DNA from 2 places in the Arthrobacter ginkgonis genome. Region 2 is predicted to be linked to the other one. Evidence: riboswitches for the same ligand, from Rfam matches in the RefSeq annotation. Region 2 holds a riboswitch; the other holds the start of a gene.
The links. A riboswitch is a leader RNA that binds a small molecule or an ion and turns the genes downstream of it on or off. The one in region 2 is predicted to bind S-adenosylmethionine.
Positions count from the first base shown of each region.

Region 1: linked by a shared signal. The riboswitch ahead of ABD912_RS06465 (methylenetetrahydrofolate reductase) and the one ahead of ABD912_RS21015 (hypothetical protein) in region 2 are both predicted to bind S-adenosylmethionine.

Region 1 covers NZ_BAABEO010000008.1:840,580-844,982, reverse strand. Annotated here, with positions in the region: gene ABD912_RS06475 (LLM class flavin-dependent oxidoreductase) at 1-696, shown strand, start outside; gene ABD912_RS06470 (ABC transporter substrate-binding protein) at 753-1,718, shown strand; SAM riboswitch class I at 2,077-2,185, shown strand; gene ABD912_RS06465 (methylenetetrahydrofolate reductase) at 2,297-3,253, shown strand; gene metE (5-methyltetrahydropteroyltriglutamate--homocysteine S-methyltransferase) at 3,264-4,403, shown strand, end outside.
Region 2 covers NZ_BAABEO010000034.1:27,499-31,901, forward strand. Annotated here, with positions in the region: gene ABD912_RS21010 (APC family permease) at 1-1,097, shown strand, start outside; gene ABD912_RS21015 (hypothetical protein) at 1,134-1,589, opposite strand; SAM riboswitch class IV at 1,600-1,717, opposite strand; gene ABD912_RS21020 (siderophore-interacting protein) at 1,873-2,718, shown strand; gene ABD912_RS21025 (DUF805 domain-containing protein) at 2,747-3,259, opposite strand; gene ABD912_RS21030 (biliverdin-producing heme oxygenase) at 3,384-4,067, shown strand; gene ABD912_RS21035 (DNA-3-methyladenine glycosylase I) at 4,096-4,403, opposite strand, start outside.

The sequences.
Region 1 (4,403 bases), on a different contig from region 2:
GCGCTGCTGCGCCGGCTGTGGCGGGAGGAGGGCGTCACCTGGGAGGGCCGGTTCCGGCCGGCACTGGTGGAGCCGACGACGACGACGCCGCGGCCGTACGCGGGCGCGCCGCGCGTGTGGCACGGCTCGGCGACCTCCCTGGCCTCCGCGGCGCTGGCCGGCGACTGGGGCGATCCGCTGTTCACCGCCAACGCCATCCAGCCCCGCGAGAACTACAAGGTGCTGATCGACCACTACGCCGAACGGTACGACGCCGCCGGCCACGACCCCGCCCACCGGTACATCGCTTCCGGCGCCGGGGCGGGCGGCATCTTCCTCGCGGACACCACGGCCGAGGCCAAGCGGCAGTTCGGCCCCGTCTACGAGGCCCTGACCGCCGGCCGCGACGTGCCCGGCAACAACTCCCCGTTCCGCAGCATCGACCATGCCGTCGCCGAGGGACCGTCCCTGGTCGGCAGCCCGGAGGACGTGGCCGCGAAGATCCTGGAGTACCACGCGCTGTACGGGCACGCGCTCCAGGCGATCTCGCTGCCCACCACGCTGCCGTTCGGCCAGCAGCTGGAGGTCCTCGAACGCTTCGCCGCCGAGGTCATCCCGGCGGTCCGGGCCGCGGCACCGACCACCCTGTGGGAGGCGGAGGACCCCTTCGCCGCCCGAGTCCACGGGGTGCCCGCCGCCCTGGCCGCCACCCGCTAGCCCCGCTTGCCTGCCCGCACCACCCACCACCTGCCACCCCATCGAAAGGCATCCCCATGACATCCCCTCTCCGTTCCGCCCTGCCCGCCGCCGTGCTGGTCTCCGTCCTGGGGACCGCCGTCCTCGCCGGCTGCGCCGACCCCGGAGCCTCCGCCGCCACCAACCCGGCGTCGGATGTCAAGGCCTTCGACCTCTCCCCGGACCAGCAGCGCTACGCCTCGGACAAGTCGGCCGAGGCCGCGGCGCTGGTCCCGGAATCGGTGTCCGCGGACGGGAAGCTGACCGTCGCGGTGAGCCCGTGGGCCGCCCCGTTGGCCGTGTACGCCACGGACAACAAGACGCCCGTGGGCAACGAGGTCGACATCGCCCATGCGCTCGCCGACTCGCTGGGCCTGGAGGCAGAGATCGTCGACGTCGCGTGGGCCGACTGGCCGCTGGGCGTGGAGTCCGGCAAGTATGAGGCCGTCCTGTCCAACGTCACCGTGACCAAGGAACGCAAGGACAAGTTCGACTTCGCCAGCTACCGCGAAGACAAGCTGGGCTTCTACGTCAAGAGCGATTCGGCGATCACCGGCCTGGAGAAGGCGGAGGACGTCGCCGGGCTGCGCATCATCGTCGGCTCCGGGACCAACCAGGAGAAGATCCTGCTGGACTGGGACGCGGAGAACAAGAAGAACGGCCTGAAGCCGATCGAGTTCCAGTACTACGACGACGACTCCGCCTCCTCGCTGGCGCTGCAGTCCGGACGGGCCGACGCGACCTTCGGGCCGAACGCGACCTCCGCGTACAAGGCCGCGCAGGACGGCAAGAGCAAGCAGGTGGGCCTCATCGCCGGCGGGTGGCCGGAGAAGGCCAACATCGCCGTGACGGTGAAGAAGGGCTCCGGCCTGGCCGAAGCCGCACAGGCCGGCATCAACCACCTCATCGAAAACGGCACCTACGCCAGCGTCCTCGAGCGCTGGGGCCTGGCCGACGAAGGGATCGCCGAGTCCGAGCTGAACCCCCCGGGGCTGGGCGACTAGCCCTCCCCGAGAAGGGGCCGGGGGCTGGTCCTGGCCGGGACGATCCGGTTTCGCCAAGGCTTCCTGCTCCCGGTACGCGTTTCACCAAAGGACGATGTCGGGTTTGGGCGCCAAACCCGACATCGTCCTTTGGTGAAACGCAGAAGGGGCACACGGTCCTTTGGCCAAACGCAATAAGGGGCAGACGCGAAACATGTCGTCCCGAGACGCCGCACGGCGCGTTTTCGGCTCCCGAACCGGGGCTGGGAGCGCGCCGCGCGGCGTTTTCGGCGTCATGTTTCGTCATAAAAGGCTCCATGACAGTTTCGGCGCGGAGCGCTTGCACGGGGCACCGATTCCGGTTTTAGATAGTCGAACCAAACCATCAAGAGCGGCCGAGAGATCTGGATCGATGACGCCGCAGCAACCATCCGATGGCACCCCTCGCGGGTCCTTCGGAACGGTGCTACCGCCAGAAGCGATGGAGACGCATCAGCGAAACCACCTCGAGGCCTCGGCGTGCCGCGGCTCGGGATTTCGGCTGATTTTCCGGGCTTGCTAGCCGATGCGCTCCCTCGTTCAAACCGACGAGGAGAGTCATGGCACCACCCCCCACCACGGCGGCACCGCCGTCGTTGTCCTACGAGTTGTATCCGCCGGTGCACCGTGACGCCAGCGACTCGGTGCTGGAAACCGTGGCCGCGCTGGAGGCCTCCCGGCCCGACTACGTGTCCGTCACCTACAACGGCACCCCGGAGCGCCGGAGGGCCTCCGTGGAACTGATCCGGCACCTGACCGAGAACACCAGGTTGCGCCCGCTGGCCCATCTGTGCTGCGTGGGGGAGACCCGCGAAAGCCTGGACCTGCTGGTCCGCTACTTCCTGTCCCTGGGCGTGCGCGGGGTGCTGGCCCTGCGCGGTGACCTGCCCCAGGATCCGGAGGCGTTCCGTGGCGAACTGCCGTTCGCCCGCTACCTCGTGGAGCTGATCCGCGACGTGGAGCGGCGGCACAGCGCAGCGCTGGCCGGCGGACGGCTGGCGGTCGGCGTCGCGGCCTACGCGCACCGCCACCCGGAATCGCCGAGCTTCCAGCACGACGTCGAGGTGCTGCTCTCCAAGGAGCGTTCCGGCGCGAACTTCGCGATCACCCAGGTCTACTTCCAGGCCGGCGACTACGAGCGGCTGGTCGAGGCGGCCCGCAAGGCCGGAGTCACGATCCCGATCATCCCGGGCATCATCCCGGTCTCCAGCGTGGCACGGCTGCGCCGGCTCTCCGTCCTCACCGGGCTTCCGGCCGAGCGCGAGCTGCTGCACCGCCTGGAAACGGCCTCCAGCGACGCCGAACGCCACCGCATCGGCGTGGACCACGCGGCCGGCCTGGGGCGCGCCGCCCTGGCCGCCGGGGCGCCGGGCCTGCACCTGTACACCTTCAACGACCACCGCGGCTCGCTCGACGTGATCGAAGCCGTGGGCCTGCCCGGCACCCGCGCGGTGCCGCTGGACACCGGCCAGCTGGACCTCCAGCCGGCCGACAGACCGCTCAGTGCCGCCCGATGAGTGCCGCCGTATGAGCACCGCCGGCCCCGACAACCACCAAGACCACCCGAACCACCAAAACAACCCCCACCCCGCTGAGAACCCCCAGCACACCGAGAAGCAGGAGCACACCGTGACCACCGCCAACACCTTCCCCGCCGCCACCATCCTCGGCTACCCCCGCCTGGGCCCGAACCGCGAACTCAAGCGGGCCGTGGAATCCCACTGGGCCGGCACCCTCGACGAGGACGGCCTGGAAAGCGTCGCCGCAACCCTGCAGGACGCGACCGTCGCCCGCCTGGAGCAGCTGGGCCTGAACCGCGCCGACTCCTCGATCCCGGCCGACTTCGCCCTCTACGACCAGGTGCTTGATGCCACCGCCGCCCTCGGCGCGCTCCCGGCCCGCTTCGCCGACCTCGCCGTCGAGGACGGGGCCGTGGACCTGGCCGGCTACTTCACGCTGGCCCGCGGCGACGGGCAGCGCCCGCCGCTGGAGCTGACCAAGTGGTTCGACACCAACTACCACTACCTGGTCCCGGAGATCGGCCCGGACACCCCGCTGCGGGCCGTCGCGCACCGCCTGGCCGGCATCGTCCGCCGCCACCGCGCCGCCGGCTCCACGCTGCGCCCGGTCCTCGTGGGCCCGATCACCTACCTGCTGCTGGCCAAGCCGGAGGACGGCGCGCCGGAAGGCTTCGACCCGCTCTCCCGCATCGACGACGCCGTGGCCGCCTACCAGGGCATCCTCGCCCAGCTCGCCGCGGCCGGCGCCGAGTGGGTCCAGCTCGACGAGCCCGCGCTGGCGACCGACCGCGGGGCCGCGCTGATCGCCCCGGGCGGCGTCGCCGAGCGCGTTTACCTCGAACTGGCCAACGCCCCGGTCGTCTCCGCGAACGACGCCGGGACCCCGGCCGCCGCCGGCACCCGCCCCGCGCTGCTGGTCACCACCGGCTATGGCACCGCCGGATCGCTTCAGGCCCCCGGCGAGGCCCTGCAGACGCTGGCCTCCACCGGCATCGAGGCCGTCCACGCCGATCTGGTCCGCGGCCGCCGCCCGCTCGCCCCGGCCCTGGCCGCGATCGCGAAGACCGGCGTGCGCTTCGTCGCCGGCGTCGTCAACGCCCGCAACATCTGGCGCAACGACCTCTCCGCCTCCCTGGACGCGCTCGAG
Region 2 (4,403 bases):
CGGTCCGCGGCCCGGGAGTCCTCTTGGACACCTCCGGCTACGGGGAAGGGCACCCGCTGGGGTTCTTCGGCGTCTTCCTGATCGGCGCCATGGCCTCGGGCTACGTCATGTACGGCTTCGACACCGCCAGCTCCCTCGGCGAGGAAACGAAGGACCCCAAGCGCACCGCGCCCAAGGCCATCCTGCGCGCCGTCACCGCCTCCTTCCTGCTGGGCGGGCTGATCCTGCTCGGCGGGCTGCTGGCCGCTCCGGACCTCAATGATCCGAAGGTGGGCCATGCCGACGGCGGCCTGCAGTACATCGTGCTCTCGGTGCTGGGCGGCCCCTTCGGCAAGGCCTTCCTGGTCTGCATCGTCGTGGCCGTCATTGTGTGCACCCTGGCGGTGCACGCGGCCGCCATCCGGATGATGTTCGCGATGGCCCGGGACAACAACCTGCCGTTCAGCCGGCAGCTCAGCAAGGTCGATCCCGTGCGCAGGACGCCTGCCGTGGCGGCCATCGTCATCGGTGTCATCGCGGTGATCCCGCTGATCGTCAACGTGATGCAGCCGGCCATTTTCACCATCATGTCCAGCATCAGCATCGTCCTGATCTACCTGTCCTACCTGCTGGTCACCGTGCCCATGCTGCGCAACAGGTTCCTGAGGAAGTGGCCGCTCAAGGAGGAAGAGGCCGGCAAGGCCGGATTCAGCCTCGGCAAGTGGGGCCTGCCGGTGAACATCCTGGCCGTGTTCTGGGGCGGGGCCATGACCCTGAACCTCATCTGGCCGCGGCAGGAGATCTACAACTCCGTTCCGCCGTTCGAGTGGTACCTGCAGTGGGGCGGCGTGCTGTTCGTCGGTGCCGTCGTGATTGGCGGCACGCTCCTCTACCGCCTGAAGATCCGCCACCAGACGGGGGTGCTGGCCGAGCACGCGGCGGCCGTCGCGGCCCATCCGTCCTCGGGCTCCGCACGTACCGAACCGTCGGCTGCCCCCCGACCGCTGCCGGATCCTGTCCGGGCCGGGGCCGGCCTGTCCAGCGCGGACATTGCCAGTGAGATCCCTGACGCGCTGCCAGCCAATGCTGCCCTGTCAGAGAAAGGCACGGGGTCGTAGATCGGGCCCTTGGGGATGCCCGCGGGGCCGCTGCTCCTAGACGGCGTCGAACTCGGCGAAGTCGGCGGTCACCGCATTGAAGAAGCGCTCCAGCTCGGGGTCGTGGTCCAGCGGACACGGGACCAAGGGCTCCAACGACAGGCTGAGGTAGCTGCGCCCCGCCTGGCGGCGCGGATCCGCGGGCATCCCCAAAACCCCGGCCTCGGGGTTCCACACCGGCTCGGCGCGGCGGCCGGTCCGTCCGAGCGAGTCCAGCAGCCGGGCGTGCTCGGCCAGGGCCAGGGCATCATGCGTGTAGGCCAGGACCTGCTCCCCGCAGAACGTCACCATCCGCACTGCCTGTTCGGCCACGTCCACGTCCACGCTGGTGATCCGTTCCCATGCCGTGGCATCGCGGAGGGCCCCGGCCACGGTCCGGAGGTGGAGGCGGTGCCCGCGCCCGAACAGGGTGCAGTTCGCTTCGGCGCCGGCGGAGGGGATCGGATAGCCCATGGGGGACCTTTCGTTGCTCTTGTCCGGAGCGGTGTTGCACCAGACCACTTCGTCATCCGAACCACCCGTGAAGCATGGGGTTGGTGTGCGGTCGGGTCGGAGCCCAAACATGGCCGCAGCTCGTGAAGCTTTTCCTAATGGTATCCCATTCTCCAAGGCGCCAGCGTCGCGCAAGTTGCTTCGCGGGCCGGAGTGGGATTGGCTGGGAAGGAACGCTTTAGGCAACCCTTACCTCGGGTTGGTCCCGAACGTCCCCGCCGAACGCCCGCGAAGAGGAACCGCCATGACCGCAGCACCCGCCGCCCGCACCCCACGTCCCGCCCGCCCGCAGGTGGTGCTCGAGGTGCTCGCCACCGAACGCCTCAGCCCCCACATGGTGCGGCTGACTCTGGGCGGGGAGGGGTTTGCGGGGTTCCAGAACAAGGACGCCACGGACAAGTACGTCAAGATCCTCTTCGCCGATCCGGCGCTGGGACTGGAACCGCCGTACGACCTGGAGGCACTGCGCGTGAAGCTGGGCCCGGAGGCCGTGCCGGTGCGCCGCACCTACACGGTCCGCCGCGTCGACGAGGCGGCACGGACGCTGCAGATCGACTTCGTGGTCCACGGAGACGAGGGCATCGCCGGGCCCTGGGCCGCGGCGGCGCAGCCGGGGGAGAAGGTCTGCTTCAACGGACCCGGCGGGATGTACGCGCCGGATCCGTCCGCCGACTGGCACCTGCTGGCCGGGGACGAGTCGGCACTGCCGGCGATCTCCGTCGCGCTGGAGGCCCTGCTGGACGACGCCGTGGGCGTCGCCTATCTGGAGGTCGCGGGCCCGGAGGACGAGTTGGAGCTCGCCGCGCCCGCCGGCGTCGAACTGCGCTGGCTGCACCGCGGCGAGTTCACCCCCGACTCCACCGTGCTGGCCGCAGCGGTCGAGGCCGGAGCGTGGCGCGAGGGGCGGGTGCAGGTCTTCGCGCACGGCGAGCGGGAGGTCGTGAAAAACCTGCGCCGCTACCTTGCCGAGGAACGCGCGGTGGACCGCAGGCAGCTGTCCCTGTCCGCCTACTGGGCCTACGGCCGGGCCGAGGACGCGTTCCAGGCGGAGAAGCGCGAGGCGGTCGGGCAGATCTTCCCCGAGGGCTGAGGCGCCTCCCGGAACCGGGCCGCAGGCCCTACATGGCCTGCGGGTAAGCCGGCGGCAATGACGATCGGGCGTCGAAGCGCGCGCCCTGGGGGTGGGAGGGCAGCACCATGAAGATGAGGATGATCAGCCCGCCGACGCCGGGTATCAGGGACAGCAGGTAGAACCAGCCGCTGTAGTTGGCATCGTGCAGCCGGCGCACCGCGATGGCGATGCTGGGGATCAGGACCGCGAGGGAGTAGGCGGCCAGCAGGACGATCAGCACGACCGTCAGCGGGGCGGGCCGCCAGTTCTCAGGGTCCGGCTCGTAGTCCATCTGGGGATTTCCCGTGGCGACGATCGAGATGGCGAGGAGGATCGAGCCCACGGTCGCCACCAGTGCGTTGAACAGGGCGGCCCACCAGTACTCGCTCCGGCTGGCCCGCCCGGAGAAGGTCGCGTACTTGGTGAAGAACCGTTTGATGGCCTGGCCGAAGCTGGCGTTGTAGAGCGGCTGGTCCAGGGGAACGGGGGAGTTCCCGCTCCGGGGCAGGGGCTGTGCCATGGAAGGTCCTCTCATCAGGCGGTATGCGTCGGCCGGAGTGATCCTCCCGACCATAATCCGCCCGGGTGTCCCGGCGGGGAAGGCCGCGGGGGCCTATGATGGCGAAAAGATTGGGAGGCCCACCATGACCGAGACCCCGGAGACCACCTTCTCGGCCCGTTTGCGCCACGCCACGCAGGCGGAGCACTCCCGGGCGGAGTCCGCCGAATTCATCTCCACGCTGATGGAGGGGACCCGCAGCGCGCGGGACTACGCCCTCTTGCTGTCCCAGTACCGGTTCATCTACTCCGCCCTGGAGGAGGAATGCCGCTCCCTGCGCGAGCGGCCCGGGGCGGGGGACCTGCTGGCGGAGTTGCTGGATCCCCGGCTTGAGCGGCTGCCGTCCATCGAGGCGGACCTGGCCGGCCTGGTTCCGGCCGTGGGGCTGGACGCGGCGCCCGGAGCGCTTCCGGCGACCCGGGAGTATGCGGCGCGCATCCGCGCGGCGGCCGCGGAGGATCCGGCACGCCTGGTGGCGCACCACTACCTGCGCTACCTGGGGGATCTTTCCGGTGGCCTGGCGATCGGCAGGCTGGTCGCGCGCCACTACGGCATTGTCCCGGAGCACCTGAGCATGTGGACCTTCCACGGCATCGACAAGCCCAAGGTGTACAAGGACGGCTACCGGGCCAAGCTGGATGCCTACGCGGTGGACGACGCCCGCGCCGACGCGCTGGTGGACGAGGCGGCCTCCGGCTTCGCCCTGAACCGGGCCCTGTTCGCCGAGCTGTTGGGACTGTCCCGGAAGGTGGCGCCAGCGGTGGCCTAGCGCGCGGGCCTTGCCCCGCGCTTACCGGTCAGCCGGGCCAGACCCCCGAGGTCCCGCGCCGGTGGCTATCCACCAGGTGGGTGTCCACGATGCCGGTGGCCTCCATGAGGGCGAACATCGTCGTGGGGCCAACGAACGCGAAGCCCTTCCTGCGCAGCGCCTTGGAGAGGGCCACCGACTCGGGCGAGGTGGTGGGCACCTCGGCCATGCTTCGTGGCTCCGGCGTTACTGCGGGCCGGAAGGACCACACGAAATCCGCCAGCCCGCCCTCGGCCCGCAGCGCGATCGTCGCCCGGGCGTTGGTGATCGCGGCCAGGATCTTGGCCCGGTTGCGCA